3 regions of the Paenibacillus sp. NPDC057934 genome follow, and region 3 is predicted to be linked to each of the others. Evidence: riboswitches for the same ligand, from Rfam matches in the RefSeq annotation. Region 3 holds a riboswitch; each other region holds the start of a gene.
The links. Region 3 has a riboswitch for cobalamin ahead of ACFVRY_RS26445 (energy-coupling factor ABC transporter permease). Riboswitches for the same ligand answer to the same signal wherever they lie in the genome.

Region 1 (6,826 bases), on a different contig from region 3:
TTACGAGCGCTTGATCCTTGTAATTAGACAGGGCCGTTACAGCCATAGCAGTAATATCAATGTCAGCAGCACCGCCAACCGACAACGGGAAGCCGCCTTCCTTCGTTTGTTGCTTGATAAGCCAATCCACTAGGCGTTCACGTGTCCACTGCGCATTTGCAGGTACATTGTAAGCACCACTGTCCAGTGCAGTCAGGGCGAAAATCACGCCGTTGCTGCCTTGAGCCGTCATGTTAGCATTGTTGTAAATTTTCTCAATCAAATTATAACCGCTGATGCTTTGCGGATCACTGCCCAGAGCCGCTGCAGCTAACGCAATCCGTTCATAATCGGTCACTTTGCGGAACTCGCCTTTAGCCTCAGCCAGTTGAGCTTTCAGGCCGCTCAGGTATGAAGCTGGCACTGTGTTGCCAGAGCGTACCAAACCGATGGCTTGCCAATCACTGATTGCTTCTGCGGATGTAATGTATTTTACAGCCCCGGCAATATCTTTCTTAATTTGATCTTGCTGTGGCTCCCATAGACTGCGGTCAATGACTGCATAGTCGGTAAAGTGACTAACTTTTCCTGTAACAATGCCAGTCTTCGCATCTACCGTAGTCGGAACTGGAATCCACTGATTTGTGGTCTTGTTCAGCCATGCTATAACCAAATTAGCAGGGTAATTTGTAGTCATTGGTACTTTAATCGACAAATCTACCGGTTTAGCGAATTTGGTACCATCCGGTGTAAATTCATACAAGCCGGATACCAACTCAGCACGATTTGAGCTGAGTTCTTTTACGTTGATCGTGACCGCAGTGGACACGGCACCCGCCGGAATCTTCAACTCCACCTCGCCGGCGCTGTCCTTCAGCATTGCTTCCGCGCCTACAGCAATCGCCTGCGAGATCGACACTGTATTTGCAGCCAGGGCTTTCTTAAGCTCAGCTGCTTCTGCCGCTGTCATTTTCGTGCTTGAAGCGCTAACCGACGTGGTCTGTCCTACTTGGTTCACCGGCAAGGTATTGTCCGGCGTGATGACCACAGCACCACCAGGCCCCGGTGTAGTGCCCGGTCCACCTGGAGAAGGAGTCTCTTTATCGACTACAGGTGCTCCCAAGTCTTTGCCGAGATTGGTCGTGTAGCGCCAGGCAACGGTATCCCCATTTTCAAGGGTTGTGTATACGCCTGCACTGTAATCTGGAAACACTCCATTTACAGAATACATCCAGCCACTCTCTGGTCCACGGTCAAATTCAGCCAGTCCAGCGATGGATCTTACATACAAGGTCGCTCCGGAGCCTGTAGCAATAACTTTGCTACCCAACTGGCGAACCAGCAATGAATATGGTGTATCACCTGGATTGAGGGTTACCTCTTTAGCAGAAACAATAGTACCTTTGATAGCATCCCCCTCTACCAAAAAGTTGACTGTTTTTTGGGTAGGGATCGGCGTTGAAGGATCACTGGTTTTGTTAACCGTCAAATTTTTCGTTGTCCGGACTACCGTTGGAACAGCATTTTGACGATATCCTGTTACTTCAATAGTGTAGCTGCCAGCTGCTTTTCCAGAAGCAAAGTTTGCTTTACCTTCCGCATTAGTGGTAGCTGCTTCGCCAGCAATGCTGACTTTTACTCCTTCAGCCGGAATAACAAGGTTTTTAGGTACATCTTCGCTCCAGTCCGTCACATCTTTGGAAACGGTAATTGTAAAAGACTGCCCGGACACCGGGGATGCCGGATCTACTTTAATGGAATTGATGAGAGAGGTAACCCCGTAATCACCGTAGTAAAATACTACCTCTTGTCCTTCTTGAAGTTCATAATCTGCTGCGCCTACAAATGGAGAAACCCACTGTCCGTCTTCTTTGACGGCGAACATCCAGCCATCGTAACCACCGTAACGTTTTTCTGCTATTCCATTGATGGAAGATACATATCTGCCATAATCACTATCGGTAATCTTCAACGGAATGTTGTTCGATTTGGCCAATTTTTGCAAGGCCTGTAGAGCATTTGTAGCGGTCACTGATCCAGCCTTGATAGGACCTTCCGGACCCTCAATGCTTACTGAAGCTTGTACTGCAGGATTAACCTTCAATTCTGAAGTTGTGCGTACTACGCTTGGAACCGCGCCTTGGCGGTAACCCGTTACTTCTATAGTATAGTATCCCGCAGCTTTTCCAGAAGCAAAGGTTGCAAGCCCCTCAGCATTGGTCGTTACCGTCTCTCCATCTATAGTAACCTGCACTTCCGCTGCCGGTATACTGCTTACCTTTGGTTCACCACTGCTCCAGTCCGTAACATCCTTGGACACCTTAACCGTGAACGCTTCTCCAGATCCAGGTTTAGTTGGATTAGAAGAAACTGAATTTATTAAAGAAGTATCCGAATAATCGCCGTAAAAGAACAGTACCCGTTCACTCGTCTGAAGTAAGTACTCACCCGCACCTACTTCTGGAGTAATCCAATGTCCATCTTTGGATACAGCAAACATCCAACCATCATAACCATTATATTTTCCTTGTGAAATACCATTAACAGCTGCTACATACTTACCGTATGAACTGTCTGTAATTACCAGCGGTATATGATCTTTCTTCGCAAGTTCCTCCAGAGCCTTCAACGCCGTAGGAGCCTGTACTTCTCCTTGTGCAATCGGTCCTTCCGGTCCTTCGATCGTTACAGAAGTCTGAACTCCCGGCTGCTGAGAAGGCGGCTGTCCGAAACTATAGAACGTTTCCCCTTTGAGGAATAATTCATAGGAGATCAGCGCCTGTAGGGCCTGCTCCGTCGCCATTGCATTGGCGCCTCCGGTAATTACATGACGGAAGCTTCCATCAGATAAAACAAAGGAAAGCAGCTTATCGACAAGGTTTACCTGTCCCTTAGTGAAATCTGGACCTGTCGGATCAATCCCCGCTGAAGTTAATCCGATTATAGCCTGTGCTACAGTCTCACTGCTGGTGTTATATCCACCGTCAGCTTTCTGCTTGAGCTTCAGCCATTGAATTGCACGTTCGCCAGCAGTCTTCACTGCCGGTACATCGGCATGCGCAGCCAAAGCGTTCAGTGTCATAGCCGTCAAATCAGGATCGCTCGTCGTACCAAAGCCAAATCCTCCATCTGCGTTTTGCTTGGAGAGAATCTCAGTTAAAATCTTGTCTTTAGTCCATCGTGCATCATTTGGAATGTTATATTTACCTGAGTCAATAGCCAGTAGACTGTAAACGGGACCATTGATACCCTGATTAGTCATTCGCTCGCTATTATAAATACGTTCAATTAGATTATAGCCCGTGAAATTGGACGCATCACGGCCAATCGCGGTTACTGCAAGTGAGATCCGGGCATAGTCAGTCACATTTATGTATGTCCCGTTTGCAGTTTTTACCTTATTCTCAAGATTAGTGCGGTAGCTGTCGGGAACCTTAACACCATTGCGTCCCAGCCCGATAGCATCCCAATCAGATAAATTTCCTCTTTTCAAAACATAATTGGTAGTGTCATATACAGCTTTTGCAACACCTACCCGTTCTGGCTCTCCCGCAGCAAACGCCGCTGCGCCGTAGGTAGCATCTGTTACGCTAGTTTCTGTGATTCCTTGATCAGTAAGGCTTTGCTGTGCTTGGGCGAAGGCTTGTCCTGCCGGTACCAGCGAAGAGCCAAGAATGGAGATGACCAGCAGGAGTGCCAGTCCAAGCGCAAGCGCCCTTGATGATAACATTCTTTTCATCATGAACCTCTTTTCTTTATAATTTTGGTTTATGCTGGAAAACAAACAACATAAAAACCGCCCTAACATGAAGGGCGGTCGGAACAAACTTGGCTTGAGGGCAGATTGAACAGGGATTTATCCCCAAAAAAATATTCATCTGCATCTGGTTCCCGGCCTCACCCCCCGAAGGCATGGGAACACCTTGAAAAAGGCAGGTTTCCTGGCTCATGCCTCATCGCTTCTTTCCGCCTTCCCGACTCCTTTATAGGACCAGTGGCATTTGAAAAGTCGCTCCGCATCTACAGTGGCGGGACCGCGCCGGATTTTGAACCGGTCTTCCCTTTTAAGCAAACCCAGGCTTTCTGAGTCTGCACCTTCTCCATTAACTAGACTATTAAATTTTAATCTTCCTAATGATAGCTATAATCCCCCGGTATGTCCATAGAAAAACTGCCAGAATCGGTTTTTCCCCATTTTGACAGTGAAAAAACTCCTAAATACTGCAGAACCATAACTTGTCCAAGTCATAACTCTGCAGCTGTTCAGGAGTAGCAATTGTTATTTCTTTTTCGCTTTTGCTGTAGCCGTTGGATCAGGACTTACTTCGTCCTTTGCCGATGACTGATCAGAGGATGGCACCGGAGCCTTCTCGAACAACTTCAGCTTATAGTTCCCAGCCTCAATCGTGCTGCCTTGTGCCAGTGGGGCCCCGGGCTCTAGCTCAATGGTTACCTGATATTGGCCCTCTTCCAGGACTGCCTGTCCTTCCTCTCCCTCTGATGTAGGCGAAGGTGAAGCGGCAGGATCAATCGTTGAAGATGCCTGCTCTTTCTGATTCACAGCTTTACTAGCTTGATCAGTCACTGCATCCTTGGCATTAGCCGATGAATGCGGAGAAGCATCCGTTGCCGTTCCATCTGCGTTTCCGGCTGCATTACCCGTATCAGAATTCCCTTCTCCGGAGGAATCTCCTAGATCCGATGATGGTAATGCACACGTACTGGTCGTAGCTGTTACTTTATACGTAGTCTTGGTTTCATCGGTATGGAGCACACTAATCTCAGCCGGCTTGAAACTATCGCACTCAGCGGCGGTAGGGAAAATAAACTGCAGCTTACTACCCTCCTCCTGCTCTCCGTCAGGTGCCAGTAGATAGGCAATAACCGGCAGTTGGTCAGTAACGGCTGTCTGGACCGGACTTGGCTGCAGATTGGTCTCCGGCAGAGTGCTATCTTTCCCGTCTGGCCGCAGCATGCTGATCGCTATAATTGCAATAACCAGGACAATTCCAATTGCGAGCCCCGAGATCAGGATTTGAAATCGACTGCGGCTGACCCACCGCGCCAGCGGTGAAGCCAATTGGGAGCGGGCTTCATCATATACATTTTGCAGAGCAGGACGTGCGGCTGCAAGATAGGTTTTGCGGAGTTCGCGATTCTTGAAAGCTTCTCGGTCATTGTTATTGAAATATTTCAGAATTGCTCGGCGGTACCCCGGCTGCAGCTTCTTGTTCGAGATTACAAACAATGGATTGCCTTGTGACCAAGCCAGGAAGCGGTAGACGGTCTCTTTATCCGAACCTGCTTTCTGGTTAACCAATTCCAGCAACGCCTCGTAGTCCAGCGGACCGCCCTCACGATGACTGCTATAATAAAAGCCCAGCGGCAGCCGTTCGAAAGGTTCAGCGGACCTTGCCTCCTTCAGCCAGCGCCGTCCAAGGAGCTGCACATCATCCAGCTCTTTTGGAGTCAACTCGGCGAAAATCCCTTCATCCGGCCCCTCTTCCCCGAACCAGCGGTAGGCGGCCCGCAGCGCGTTCTCCTTCTGCTTACTGATTTGATCCAGCGGCGGATACCATTTGGCAGCACCTTTGGGATAACGCAGGAAGGCAATATCCAGTAGTTGTTCCTTCGTTAGTTCCGCTAGGGACAGACGGTTCAGCAGAAAACGGTCAGCGGCCGCAGCCAATCCGTGCAGAAGTTCAAGCGCTTCAGGCTGGATACCACCGCTACGCCGCCGATCCTTCTCAGCTTTCTCCACACGCTCATGAATCCCGGCCACAGCGACAACAGGATCGGGTTCACGCTGAAGCTTTTCCAGCAAGTAATCCTTGGGTCTATCCTCCATAAAGGTCTGCTGAAGCACCTCTGGCAGCGTGCGTCCCCAATAGAGTACAAAACCTGCAATATCCGCTACTGATGCGGCGGCAGCCAGACGGTTCTCCAAATACGGCTCCAAAAGCCTCCGGCGGAAGATCGACTGACCCAGCACTTTTTTGAAAAAGGCCGCACTCAGTTCTTCTTCACTTTCGATAATGGCATACGCCGCCTTCAGGTCGTCCTCTCGCCCTTGGTTGCTGTTGTTCAGCATCCCGTTAATGAAATAATCGACGATACGACCCCTGTAATTATGTCCCGGCAGCACATAGTAAGCCTTGAAGCTCTCCATCAACGCAGGGATCAGCGGACCCCCTTGCCGTATCTGATCAAATTCACGGTCAAATCGCTCCAGAAAAATATCGTTCAAACGGACTCGTGACTCCAGCGCGCCGTCCCTTTTGAGGTAGTCCAGCAAGCCACCAAGAACCGCGAATTTGTTCTGCTCATACAAGCTTTCATTGCCTTGTTCAATCTCGTAAAATACAGCCAGTTCATTATAGAGTCCGAGCGATAGCTTGCGTTCCAAGCTTTCCCCGTCCAGCATCCGGTCAGCAAATTGACCGAAATCATGCATGCTGCCGCCGCTGCTCGTGACCTTCCAGGCCAGATCGGCATACTGCTGCCGCAAATCCCCGAATTCGGCATTACTGCTGCGTCCGGAGACGAGATCGAACGTAAAATCCTTCTCCACATTGCGGTCGCCGGGGCGAAGTGAACCTTTCTCTACAAAGGTCAAATGAATATATTTGCGGCTCTTTGGCTCATTGGCATACGTAATGACACCCAGTCTGCGACGGAACTCATTGGGAAGTGCACCGAAAATAACCTCGGTCAGCTCTGCTGCTCGTTTCGACAACTCTCCAATAGGCACATCCAGCGCTATATAAATCTTCTTCTTGCCCGCCACGGAGGTCATCACCGCCTGCAGCAGTGCCTTGAACAAGTCTTCCCCAATATTCAGGGAAGA
Region 2 (6,826 bases), on a different contig from region 3:
GCGGTCAAGGCTACCGTCTGACGCCGAACTGGGGGAATTGGGAGTGAAGCTATTTTTACGGGAGCAAAAGACATTGATCCTCGTATATCTGACCCAACTTGCTGTCATTACACTGGTGTACAGACTGGATGGAGGCAGTGACGTCAGTGTCAGTGTATATGCTGATATCCTCAGTACTTGTCTGCTGCTTGCCTACCTCGGTTTCCGTTACATCTCCAACCGTACCTTCTACGAACGGATGACTGCACGGCCTTCCACGCTGGACGAAACGGGCGGCCCGTCACAGGATACGCCGCTGGCTGATAGCTTGCGCGGGCTGTTAACCCATCAATTCCGCCTCTATAAGAATGATCTGCATAGTTACCGCCATAAGCTGGAGGAGCATATTCATTTCATCAATCAATGGGTTCATGGCATGAAGACCCCGTTGTCCGTCATTCATCTGATTATTCAAGATAAGGATGGCCCACCTTTCACAGCGATTGGAGACGAGTTGGACCGTTTGCGGAAAGGACTAGAGACTGTGCTGTATACAGCACGACTGGATACGTTCGAGCATGATTTCTATGTCGAGCAGTTGGAACTGCAGACAGTCCTGCGACGAATTACCTCAGAGCAGAAGCGACTGTTCATTCGCAGCCGTGTGTATCCGTCTATAATGGTAGACGACAATATTGTGGTGACTTCGGACGAGAAGTGGCTGTCCTTTGTGCTGACCCAAGTTATTACCAATGCTGTCCGGTACACGGTAAAGGAGGGAGCAGTCATTCATTTTGCAGGTTATTTGCAGAATAATAGGGTAGTACTGGATATACGTGATGAAGGGGTAGGCATTCCGCCGGGCGATCTGCCGCGGGTGTTTGACCCTTATTTTACTGGCGTAAACGGCCGGAATTTTCAGGAATCCACCGGGATGGGGCTGTACCTGGTTAAGCAGATTTGTACCAAGCTCGGTTATGAGGTAAGTATCATTTCAGAGGTAGGGAAAGGCTCAACCGTACGGATAGTATTCTAACCACCTTACAATTGTGTAAGGTAACTGTAAGTTTCAGAAATAGCTGGGGCCTGTGACGTGTTTGTATAATAAAAGCATTCCAGGCCACGGAAGGAGCGGCGGCACTTGCCCATACTTGAAGTCAATAATTTATCCAAAATTTATGAGGGCCAAGTGTCCACGCATGCGCTGAATCATATCCGGTTTGCTGTGGAAAAGGGCGAATTTGTCGGTATTATGGGACCCTCAGGGAGCGGGAAAACGACCCTGCTGAACGTGATCGCCACCATCGATCAGCCTACTTCCGGTGAAGTTTCGATTGGTGGACGAGACCCTAATTTGCTCAGCAGACAAGAGAAGGCCTTGTTCCGCCGTCATGAGCTGGGTTTTGTATTTCAACAGTTCAATTTGCTCGACACGCTCACCGTGGAAGAGAACATCATTTTGCCGTTGACACTGGCTGGCGCCTCTGTCCTGGAGATGGAGAGCAGGCTGCTGCAGGTATCGGAAGCGCTCGGTATCGGACATTTGCTCAAGAAGCGGACATACGAGATTTCCGGCGGACAAATGCAACGGACAGCCATCGCCCGCGCTATGATCCACCGACCTACGCTGATTCTGGCTGATGAACCTACAGGCAACCTGGACTCCAAAACATCGGGCGAAGTAATGGGTATGCTGGAGCAGATCAATGCTTCGGAGGGAGCGACAGTACTGATGGCTACACATGATGCCGTGGCTGCGAGCTTCTGTCACCGGGTGATTTTTATCAAAGACGGACGATTCCACAGCGAGATGTACCGGGGCAGCAGCCGGGCCGCTTTCTTTCAGAATATCATTGACATGCTGTCGCTTCTGGGAGGCGCGGGCCATGACCTTTCGGCAATTCGCTTATAGAAATGTAATTCGTAATAAGCGGAAGTACGCCGCCTATTTTGTCAGCAGCTCGTTCTCGGTGATGATCTTCTTTCTGTGCGCCCTGTTTATTTATCACCCGGCTCTGTCCAAGGATCTGATTTTCAGTACCGCAACGCAAACGATGATGGTGGCTGAAGGGTCTATTTTTGTGTTTTGCTCCCTTTTTGTCCTCGTATCGGTGGGTTCGTTCCTGCAATCCCGCAAGAAGGAATTCGGTATTCTTCTGATGCACGGGATGACGAAGCGACAGCTGCACCTGATGGTCTTTTTGGAAAATATGATGATCGGCAGCGCGGCAATTTTCACCGGTACCGGGCTGGGCTTGTTGCTTGGCAAGCTGTTCCTGATGATCGGCTCCGGCTTCCTTGGCATTCATTCGCTTTCCTTTCATCTGCCCTGGCAGGCCCCGGTGCTGACCATTTGCAGCTTTGTGCTGTTGTTTGGTTTGATCTCATTGTGTACTTTTGCGCTAACCGGCCCTGAGGACCCAATGCCGCTGTTCCAGGGTGAAGGCAAGCATGAGGAAGAACCTAAGGTCTCTGTCATACTTGTGCTGCTGTCAGCAGTGTTCCTGATCGCTGGCTACGTTATGGCCGCCACAGTGCGCGCGGCGTTGGTAGATGTCATTATGTTCCCTGTCGTGGTCATTACGGTCGTTGGAACCTATCTGTTTTATACCCAACTGAGCATCTACATTGTGAAGCTGCTGAAGAGAACCCGGCGTTTGTATTGGCACCGGATTAACCTGATCGCACTCTCAGGCCTGTCCTCCCGCTGGAAAGAGAACGGACGCATGTTTTTCATCATCACGATTATTTCGGCTGTGTCTTTCACTTCTGTTGGTGTATTTGCTTCCATTCAGACGTTGACTCGGGAACTGAAGCTAAATTACCCGGCAGCTGTAGGCTATGTGGCTAAAGGTACGGAAGACGCGGCAGAAACAGAGCAGCACCTGGATAGTATTCGCAGGGAGCTCGAAGGCCGTGGTCTGACCTTTGATACACTTAGTATTCCAATTAAATATGCAGAAGTGGAATCACAGACCGGACCGGATCGGACACGGCTGCTACCCCTGATCTCATACAGTCTTTATAAGCAGGCGCTGCTGAAGGCTGGATTCCGTTCGTCCGAAAGACCGCTTGAGGGTCATGACGGGCTGGTCATGATCGCTTCCCAGCGGGATCGCAGTCTGACTAGCGAGCGAGTCAAGGCTACATATACACTGCGGCAGGGAAACTCAATTCGCGAGGTCGGCTACACGGAGGAAGTACCGATTGCGAACCATCTGCTCCCGGCACTGGACGGCGTCGACGGGGGTGACTTTAGCGGCATTGTGGTCAGTGATGAGTTGTATGCCGCTATCCGCCCCGTGCAGAATGATAAGTATACGGGATTCTATGTATCAGATTTGCTGCGGACGGTTGGGATTGCGACCGATCTTTCCGTCAAGGGTAAGAGGACATACACGGCTGATTATCCCTATGCCATTGCAGTCAGTGGCACATTGTTTGAGATTCACAAGACTCTGTACAGTACAATGCTGTTTGCTTCTTTGCTTGTGGGCACCGTCTTTTTCATTGCAGCTGGAAGTTTTCTTTACTTCCGTCTGTACATGGATCTCGATTATGATCGTCTGCAATATTCCACCCTGGCCAAGATGGGATTAACGGACCGGGAACTGGACCGGATTGTGACCGTTCAGCTGTCCCTGATGTTCTTTGTGCCGATTGGACTGGCTATGCTGCACAGCCTATTTGCTTTTATTGCCCTGCAGCGCCTGTTCTACTTATCGATCGTGATCGAGACTGGAGCGGTGCTGGCGGTTTATTTTGTCGCGCAGGTATTATACTTCTTTTTCATCCGAAGTCGTTACCTACGCAATCTGAAGAAAAATTTAAGGAGGATCTGACATGGACCTGCTCATGATTATTAAAGCAATTATTCTTGGCATCGTCGAAGGTATAACCGAGTTTGCTCCTGTATCCTCTACAGGCCATATGATTATCGTGGATGATATGTGGCTGCAATCACAGGCGTTTCTGGGCCAACATACAGCCAATACTTTTAAAGTTGTTATCCAGCTAGGCTCGATCCTGGCAGTTGTGGTTATTTTCTGGAAAAGATTTTTTGATCTGCTCGGCCTGAAGCGGTTTAGCCGTAAAGAAATGCAGCCTGTGCCGGATGGACAGCCACAGCAGCCTTCCGGTGAAGGAGGGCATCTGAAGCTTCGTATGGTGCTGATCGGTCTGATTCCTGCCGCAGTCCTGGGCTTACTGACAGAGAATTATATTGATGACCATCTGTTCTCGACGGCAACTGTATTGATTGGTCTCGTTATTGGTGCGGTATTCATGATTTGTGCCGACCGTTTCGCACCGAAGAAGGTCCAGACCGAAACGGTCGATCAAGTGACCTATAAGCAGGCGCTGGGTGTCGGGTTGATGCAGTGCTTTGCCCTCTGGCCAGGCTTTTCCCGCTCTGGTTCCACTATCTCCGGGGGCGTACTGCTGGGGATGAGCTACCGGGCAGCTGCTGACTTCACGTTTATTATGGCCGTGCCGGTCATGGCGGGAGCTACGCTGCTCTCTTTAATGAAGAACTGGCAATACTTCACGATGGAGTCCTTGCCGTTCTTTATCGCGGGCTTCATTAGCGCCTTTGTCTTCGCGTTGCTGTCGATGCGTTTCTTCCTGAAACTGATCAATCGGGTCAAGCTGATGCCCTTCGCTATCTACCGGATTGTGCTTGCGGCAGTGGTGTATATTATTTTCTTCTAACTGGCTATAAGGATTCCGTATAACTGTTACACTCATAATCTATTGCGGTTTACTTGGTATTCCAGTATGATGACGTTATATTCATTCCCGAAACTGAATAACGGATACAGGTGCCTGCCGGATGCTAGACATACCGGATGGCTTAATAGGGAAGTTCGGTGCAAGACCGACGCGGTCCCGCCACTGTAACGGAAGAGTCTTCAGCAACCCTCGTCACTGGCAGCATATGCTGTTCGGGAAGACGGCTGAAGATGTAGACGCCGCAGCCAGGAGACCTACCTGTTTCGACAGCACAGCTTTACCTACGGAAGATAGGACGGTGTTAGACCAGCTACCAGTATGTATAATACTAGGGCGTCTTTCCCTCTGACTTCTTTCAGGGAAAGACGCCTTTTTTGGGTATAAAACATGACGCATATAGATTATTAGTGAGATAAGGGAGGAACCTAGGAATGACGCAAACAGTAAAAGTAAGTAACCTCGGGTACCCGAGAATCGGGAAGAACCGTGAATGGAAAAAGAACCTGGAGACCTTCTGGTCCGGCCAAAAAGATGAAACTGAATTCCGTTCCGAAATGGAAAGAATCCAGCTTGAGCATTTGCAAACACAAAAAGAAGCCGGTATTGATCTGATTCCGGTCAATGATTTCACATTCTACGACCATGTGCTGGATGCAGCCGTAATGTTCGGCATCGTGCCTCCACGGTATGAATACGATGGCGGAGACATCGGCCTGGATCTTTACTTCGCAATGGCTCGCGGTAACGCTACTGCCACTGCATGCGAAATGACCAAATGGTTCAACACGAACTATCACTATATCGTTCCAGAGATCGGCAACCAAACGCCGCGTCTGACTGAGAACAAGCCGCTTGCCGCATACCGTTTTGCCAAAGAAAAAGCAGGGATCGAAGGGAAGCCGGTTGTCATCGGCCTTTACACCTTCCTGAAGCTGTCCAAAGGATTCCAACCCTCTGAAAAGGCTGAAATCGCGAAGCGTTTCCTGCCTGTATATGTACAACTGCTTCAAGAGCTGGAGCAAGAAGGCGTGAAGTGGGTACAAGTAGACGAGCCTGCAGTTGTAACTGGGCTTACAAATGAAGATATCAGCCTGCTTGAGACGATTTATGCAGAAATCGCTGCTGCTGTGCCAGGATTGAACATCATCCTGCAAACCTACTTCGAAGCTGCTGAACCGCTTGAAGCGCTGCTCAAACTACCTGTACAAGGTCTGGGTCTGGACTTCGTACACGATGGCGGTACGAACCTTGAATCGATCGAGCGTCTGGGCTGGCCGGAAGACAAGATCCTCGGCGTTGGTATCATCGACGGTCGTAACATCTGGCGCTCCGACTTGGATGCTAAGCTGGCACTGCTGGACAAGCTCGCGACTCATGTTAGCTTGGATCGTGTGTTCCTGCAACCATCCTCCAGCTTGCTGCATGTACCGGTAACCGTAGAAGGCGAAGACAAGGTTAAATCCGTAATCAAGAATGCTCTGGCATTCGCGAACGAGAAGCTGGTTGAACTGAAGCTGATCAGTTCTGCACTGGAAAACCGTGATGCTGTCGCTGTCGAACTGCAAGCTAGCCGTGATGCGCTTGCTACCTTCCGTGCGCTGCCTGAGCGCGGCCGTGAAGATATCGCTGCAGAAGTGCGCAAATTGGCTGAACTTCCTGCAAACCGCAACCTGCCATTCGCAGAGCGCGTGAAAGTACAACAGGAGAAATGGAACCTGCCATTGCTGCCAACAACAACGATCGGCAGCTTCCCGCAAACACCGGAAGTTCGCCAAGCACGCCTCAAATGGCGCAAAGGTGTATGGAGCCAAGAACGTTATGATCAATATGTTCGCGATCAAATCGACGAAGTCATCACATTCCAAGAGAAGCTGGGATTGGATGTACTCGTACACGGTGAATTCGAACGTACAGACATGGTTGAATTCTTCGGTGAGAAGTTGGCTGGATATCTGTTCACTCGCAACGGTTGGGTGCAATCCTACGGCTCCCGCTGCGTGAAGCCGCCAGTAATCTATGCTGACGTTGCTTTCATCGAGCCAATGACGGTTAAAGAGAGCGTTTATGCACAATCTCGCACCAAGCTTCCGGTAAAAGGCATGCTGACTGGACCGGT
Region 3 (6,826 bases):
GTCTGTCGTACCGTCTGCCGCCGTGCTGAGCGGCGGGCCGTGACGCTTGCTAGAAGCCACGAGGTAAATCCGGAAGCCGTTATATACTTGAACCGTCTGTCGGATTACTTCTTCGCACTGGCTCGCACCGCCAATACAAGGGCAGGGATTGCTGACGTGGAATATGTACGTAGTAAAAAGGTGTTTAGGAAATAAGATGAGTAGCTATTATTCACCCATAACCTATATCATACCCCCGGAAGAGGACGGTTGGTTGCTGAAGACTATCCTTCATAAGCGGATGGAGGTCTCGCGCAAGCTTCTGTCCCGACTGAAAATGACGGAGCAAGGCATTAAGGTCAACGGGGAGCGCGTCTATATTAGTGTAAAGGTTCGGGCCGGCGATACCGTTGAGATTCGCATGGAGACAGAAGTTTCCGAGGATATTTTGCCTCAGCCTATTCCCTTCGAGTCGCTGTATGAAGACGAGCATCTGCTTGTGGTCAATAAAGCGGCAGGGATCATTGTGCATCCGACCCACGGCCATTATACGGACACCCTGGCGAACGGCGTTGTTCATTATTGGGCAGAAAAAGGAGAACGCTACCGCTTCCGGCCAGTACACAGGCTGGACCAGGAGACCTCAGGCGTTCTAGTAATCGCCAAGAATCCATTTGCGCACCAGCATATCTCTGAGCAGATGATTGCCGGAAAGGTGGACAAGCGTTACATGGCCTTCGTACATGGCAAACCGGTAGTGCCGGAAGGTGATATCGATGGGCCGATAGACCGTGATCCGGAGGAGCCCCACCGGCGCATTGTGACACCGGATGGCTATCCTTCCTTGACCCGTTACAAGGTCATGGAAACCTATAGCGGAGGCTCAAGAGTAGAGCTGAAGCTGGAGACCGGGCGCACGCATCAGATTCGTGTGCATATGACCTCTATCGGCTGTCCGCTGATCGGTGACGGTATGTACCGGCACCCACTATACAGCGAGGCTGCGCCGACACCTGACCAGACGGCGCAGCTGGCAGGGATTGCTGCACTGGATGCTGCTATGCCGCGTCAGGCGCTGCATGCAGTAAGGCTCTCACTACGGCATCCGGTGTTGCCGGAGAACCTGATCTTTGAAGCGCCATTGCCGCCGGATATGGCGGCTCTGGAGAATGAGCTGAAGCAGGGGAAGCCTGAGCTTGCGGCTGAATAGTTTTTAAAACTTTGTAACAAATAGAATAGCTATTAAAAGGAATCACTAGAGTTGTCCATTCGCGTAGAGGTGAAGTGCAATGGCGCTTTGCCTGCTATTCATGATAAAGGAGCGAAATATGAGCACTTTGAAAGTTTATCATTATCCAAAATGCGGCACCTGCCGCAATGCGGTCAAGTGGCTGCAGGGTCAAGGCCATGAACTGGATCTGCAGGATATTAAGGAGCAGCCTCCGGGAGTGGAGGAGCTGCTTGAACTCTTCAAGAACAGCGGACTGGAGCTGAAGAAGTTCTTTAATACCAGCGGTGATGTCTATAAATCGCAGGGGCTCAAGGATAAGTTGCCAGGTCTTAGCGAGCAAGAGCAACTGGAGCTTTTGTCCAGCAACGGAATGTTGATTAAACGCCCAATCGTCAGCGACGGAACCAAGGTTACCGTAGGATTCAAGGAAGATCAGTATGCAGGGGCCTGGAGCAACGTCTGACCCCAATAATGAATAGATGAATTAGGAGAGGTTTACACATGACAGCAGAAACGAAGGGCCGCGTGATGATCGTGGACGGAATGGCTCTGCTGTTCCGTGCCTATTACGCCACCGCTTATGGCGGATATATCCGTAAGACCAGTGCAGGATTGCCGACGAACGCCGTTTACGGCTTCTTGCAGTATTTTTTCGACGCAGTTAGCACATTTAATCCTACGCATGTAGTATGCTGCTGGGATATGGGCAAGGGCACGTTCCGCACGGAGAAATATGATGGCTATAAATCAAACCGGGCGGAGCCGCCGCTGGAGTTGATTCCCCAGTTCGATCTAGTCAAGGAAGTTGTGGCAGAGCTTGGCGTACCAAACGTCGGGCTAGTGGGCTATGAAGCCGATGATTGTATCGGTACACTAGCGGCTGGCTACGGTGAAGAATCCGAGGTGTATATTATTACCGGAGATCATGATATGCTGCAGCTTGTTACGGACAACGTGAAAGTTGTGATTATGAAAAAAGGGCGTTCCAATTATAAAGTGTATGATCCGGCAGAACTACTGGAAGATAAAGGTCTTACGCCTGCTCAAGTCATCGACTTGAAGGGCTTCATGGGCGACACGAGCGACAACTATCCCGGCGTTCGCGGTATCGGCGAGAAGACGGCGCTTAAGCTTCTAACCGATTATGGTACGGTCGAAGGCGTTATCGAAAATTTGCAACTGCTGCCCAAGGGCGTGCGGGCCAAGATTGAAGCTGACCTTGACATGCTGCACTTGTCACGGGACCTTGCACAAATCCGCTGCGATGTGCCGGTAGTCTGCGAACTAACCGAATGTCTATGGGAAGTACGGCGCGAATCTGCTACCCGCAAATTCAAGGAGCTGGAATTCGGTAGCCTTATGCACCTAATTGCCGAGATTCAGGAAGAAGAAGGTATTGTGCAGATCGAGCTTGGCGATTTGGGCTAGAGCAAACCAAGGTTACAGTCTAGTGAAAAAGCCCTGCAGTGCAGGGCTTTTTTTGGTATGGCTTCAAGGGGGAGTGGTGGCGGGATACAACCGCTAATTACCCAGTCTGTATCGGTACATATGCGTCACGCATGAATTGTGGCTGCTCCGCTCGGATTGCATAGTATATTGAGTTCAATGTCTGGACCCCACATTTATTTTTCCCGGAGGTATCATGTATGAAATCCAGAAACAGTAATACGTCGGCTTATGTGGCCGCTATTCTTTATGCCTCAATTATTGGTTTTTCATTTTTATTCGTCAAAATGACGGTTACCAAGTCCAATCCGCTGGATGTGCTGGCGCATCGCTTCGCAATCGGCTGGATCGCGGTGGCCATACCGTTTATCTTCGGATGGGTCCGGCTACGTTTCAACTGGAGTGATGTCCGCAGACTGCTCCCGCTGGGGCTGCTGTCTCCAGTACTTTTCTTTGCCCTTCAGGCTTTTGGCCTAATGAGCGCTTCATCGTCGGAAGCTGGCATCATTCTGGCGATGGTTCCGCTATTTACCGCGCCGATCGCAGCTTTTTTTCTTAAAGAACGCACGAATGTTGTCCAGAAGCTGTCCATTCTGCTATCTGTAGCAGGTGTCATTTTTATCTTCGCGATGAAGGGGGGCGCTGGCTGGAGTGGAGGTAATGTAGTTGGATTGATACTGCTGGTGTTGTCGGCACTGAGCATGGCAGGTTTCAGTGTGCTAGCCAGGCCGTTGACGCGGAAGTATACGCCTTTGGAAATCTCTTTCGTTACTATGGCTATGGGCTTTATTTTATTTGCGGCTGCTGCCCTGATTAAGCATGGAACGGCAGGGTCACTGAATCTCTTTTTCCAGCCGTTTGTGGATTCCAAGTATTTGCTGGCTCTGCTGTATCTTGGCATTGTGTCTACGGTAATTAGCAATCTGTTGTCCACCTATGCACTGGCCCGCCTGGAAGCTTCCAAGGTCAGCGTCTTCAATAATCTGTCTACGTTAATCTCCATTATCGCCGGAGCCTTGATTCTGCACGAAGAGTTGACGGTGGCTCATATCATCGGGACTGTTATGATTATTATTGGGGTGCTCGGCACTAACTTTGGAAAGCTACCATGGAGGTCCCGATCGGATGTTGCGTCCCTGAGTGCGGGAAAAAGCCCGGGAGCCTGATTTTGAGTAAAGAGCTGATTCATCATCTGTTAAGGATGATGAATCAGCTCTTTTTTGATTACACTTGGAAGAAATTCCAGATCCAAACTTTTATCACAGACAGAAAACTCCAAATCTACTATGATGTACAGGATCAAATAGCGATAAAACAAGGTGCCCTTGATGACAAGGGGTAACAGGGAATCGGGTGCAACTCCCGAGCGGTCCCGCCACTGTATAGGAGAGCCGTTCTTTACCAGGTCACTCGAAGCAATATCGGGGAAGACAAAGAACCGGCGCTATCATCCGAAGCCAGGAGACCTACCTTGTTTTCGCACACCAAGACCCTACGCGGATAGGAGCGGTGTACGAATTGACGAAAGAGGCTGAAGACGGCAAACGGCCTATGCCATGGAGGACAGTTAATAGGTCCCTTTGCACAAGGTGACTGCTAGTCTGCTGCTGTTTTGAATGGAGTGAGACTGGAATGTGAATTCCGATCCCATACCTCTCTTTCGTAAGCAATCACGTACATAGGATCTCCCACCTGTTAGGGTGGGCTTTTTTGGCTTTCAATCTACATAAAACATGGAGGGAAAAGGAATGAAACAACGCAGGATGTGGAGTTTTACGATGCTGGTCGCCGGATTTACCGTGTATTTGCTGTTTAACGAACCGGGGACCGCACAGGCCATGCACATTATGGAGGGATTTCTGCCAGTGGGCTGGGCGATGTTCTGGTGGGCGGCATTTCTGCCGTTCTTTATTCTTGGAATTATGAGGTTGAAAAAAATGACGAAGGACAATCCGGAGCTGAAGCTGCTTCTGGGTTTGTCCGGGGCCTTCACTTTTGTGCTATCAGCACTCAAGATGCCTTCCGTCACAGGAAGCAGTTCTCATCCGACGGGAACCGGCCTCGGTGCAATTATGCTTGGTCCGCTGCCCATGGGTGTTATTGGCTCAATTGTGTTGCTCTTTCAGGCGCTGCTGCTTGCCCACGGCGGAATTACTACGCTTGGTGCGAATGCCTTTTCGATGGCGGTGGCCGGGCCTTTTGCCGGCTATGCGGCGTACAAGCTGATAATGCGGATGACTCAGCGTGAAAAGCTCGCGGTATTCAGTGCGGCAGCCATCGCTGATCTTATGACCTATGTTGTTACCTCGGTTCAACTGGCAGTGGCATTTCCGGCTGCTGATGGCGGAGTGCTGGCTTCGTTCATGAAGTTTGGAAGCATCTTTGCTATTACGCAGATTCCGCTTGCCATCAGTGAAGGGCTGTTGACAGTGCTGCTCTGGAATTGGCTGAAATCTTACAGTCCGCATGAGTTGTCATTACTGAAACGCCAGACGAAAGGGGCCCAATCATAAATGAGTGCTAAATGGAAAAATGCATGGATGTTTCTGGTAGTCGTTCTGCTGGTTGTACTGCCGCTACTGTTCGTAGAAGGGGAATTTGGCGGGGCCGATGATGCTGCAGAAGGTGCCATCACTGAAATTGATCCCTCGTATACCCCTTGGTTTAAGCCGCTGACGGAGCTGCCGGGAGAGACAGAAAGTATGCTATTCGCCCTGCAGGCAGCTATTGGCGCCGGAGTAATTGGCTATACGATTGGTCTGCTTAAAGGAAGACAAGGCAAGCAGAAGCTGAATGATCAGAAGAGTTGACGCTGTCTCCTATGGCAATGCTTTTCGTAGCCTGTCTCCGATGTGGAAAAGCGGATTCGCTGCAGCCATGTTCGTGCTGTCCTTTGTTCTTGACCCAGTTTTGCAACTGGCAATTTCGCTGTGGTTGATGATCTGGTGCATCTTCTATGCCAAGATCCCGATCCAGCTATACGCGATATTGCTTGGTTCCGCGTTGCTGTTCTACTTTATCAGTTTGCCAGTCCTTGTAGTGGAAATTGGCCGTCCGGCAACCGGAGAGGCAGTGGTGGTACTCCCGATGCTAGGTTCTTCACTCTCACTCTATATGACGGCTGCAGGGCTTTGGCGAGGGGGGCTGCTGCTGGCACGTGTGGCAGCTTGCCTGTCGTGCTTCTTTTTTCTGATCCTTACCACGCCTTTTGCCGAGTTGCTTCAAGTATTGCGCAGATTGCGGATGCCGCAGATTGTACTTGAACTGATGTTGATCATGTATCGGTTTTTATTTTTGCTCAGTGACACCGCGCAGGGGATGATGCTGGCTCGGCGACTGCGCGGGGGTACTAGGGGGTTCTCAGCAAAGCTACGAGAGGCTGCGGGAATGGCCGGCGTTTTGTTCGCGAAGACGGTTCAGCGGTACCATGGGCTATCTCAAGGTTTTTTGACTAGAGGGTTTGATGGAGATATTGTTTTACCGCCCGGTGAGACTCGTCCAGTTCCAGTTCGATATGCTGTTGAGGCCTACGTCGGAATGGCTGTATTGGTACTCGTGCAGAGCTGGTTGGCCTGGCGATTGTGAATATCGTTGATCCTATCATTTGGAGTTGATAAAGGAGAATCATCATGAATAACGCTTGTCTGGTTTTTGAGGAAGTGGTGTTCCGGTACCCGGACACGAGGGGGCCTGCATTACAGGGACTGAGCGCGACCATTCCGAAAGGCTCCAGAACGGCAGTGCTCGGCCATAATGGCTCAGGCAAGTCTACCCTATTTCTGCATGCGGTGGGTATTCTCCGGCCACAGCAGGGAGTTGTGTGGAAGGACGGGGCAAGGATATCCTACGCCTCCAAAGACCTGGCTTCTCTCCGCCGCAGTGTCGGACTGGTGTTTCAAGACCCGGAGCAGCAGTTGATTCTAAACACGCCCCTTGAAGATGTATCGTTCGGGCTGCGGGGCTCCGGCATGGCTGAACCTAAGATCAAGCTACGATGCCGAGAGGTACTGGAGAGGCTGAACTTAACAGAGCTTGGAGATAAGCCTATCCATCAGCTTAGTCTGGGGCAGAAAAAACGGACGGCCCTGGCTGGTGTGATGGCGATGGAACCAGAACTGATCCTGCTTGATGAGCCAACAGCTTATTTGGACCCTGTGTCCGAAACACTGT

Region 1: another riboswitch for cobalamin. It lies ahead of ACFVRY_RS24310 (S-layer homology domain-containing protein); the one in region 3 lies ahead of ACFVRY_RS26445 (energy-coupling factor ABC transporter permease).
Region 2: another riboswitch for cobalamin. It lies ahead of metE (5-methyltetrahydropteroyltriglutamate--homocysteine S-methyltransferase); the one in region 3 lies ahead of ACFVRY_RS26445 (energy-coupling factor ABC transporter permease).

The regions. Positions count from the first base shown of each region.
Region 1 is NZ_JBHVPB010000011.1:206,488-213,313, forward strand. Features, by position in the region: gene ACFVRY_RS24310 (S-layer homology domain-containing protein) at 1-3,721, opposite strand, end outside; cobalamin riboswitch at 3,894-4,093, opposite strand; gene ACFVRY_RS24315 (GAP1-N2 domain-containing protein) at 4,259-6,826, opposite strand, start outside.
Region 2 is NZ_JBHVPB010000005.1:282,464-289,289, forward strand. Features, by position in the region: gene ACFVRY_RS13630 (response regulator transcription factor) at 1-47, shown strand, start outside; gene ACFVRY_RS13635 (sensor histidine kinase) at 44-1,015, shown strand; gene ACFVRY_RS13640 (ABC transporter ATP-binding protein) at 1,121-1,891, shown strand; gene ACFVRY_RS13645 (FtsX-like permease family protein) at 1,866-3,821, shown strand; gene ACFVRY_RS13650 (undecaprenyl-diphosphate phosphatase) at 3,823-4,689, shown strand; cobalamin riboswitch at 4,781-4,986, shown strand; gene metE (5-methyltetrahydropteroyltriglutamate--homocysteine S-methyltransferase) at 5,142-6,826, shown strand, end outside.
Region 3 is NZ_JBHVPB010000014.1:53,418-60,243, reverse strand. Features, by position in the region: gene ACFVRY_RS26475 (cob(I)yrinic acid a,c-diamide adenosyltransferase) at 1-195, shown strand, start outside; gene ACFVRY_RS26470 (RluA family pseudouridine synthase) at 197-1,189, shown strand; gene ACFVRY_RS26465 (arsenate reductase family protein) at 1,308-1,673, shown strand; gene ACFVRY_RS26460 (5'-3' exonuclease) at 1,712-2,638, shown strand; gene ACFVRY_RS26455 (DMT family transporter) at 2,857-3,822, shown strand; gene ACFVRY_RS26450 (hypothetical protein) at 3,825-3,998, shown strand; cobalamin riboswitch at 3,957-4,144, shown strand; gene ACFVRY_RS26445 (energy-coupling factor ABC transporter permease) at 4,405-5,169, shown strand; gene ACFVRY_RS26440 (energy-coupling factor ABC transporter substrate-binding protein) at 5,170-5,466, shown strand; gene cbiQ (cobalt ECF transporter T component CbiQ) at 5,450-6,241, shown strand; gene ACFVRY_RS26430 (energy-coupling factor ABC transporter ATP-binding protein) at 6,286-6,826, shown strand, end outside.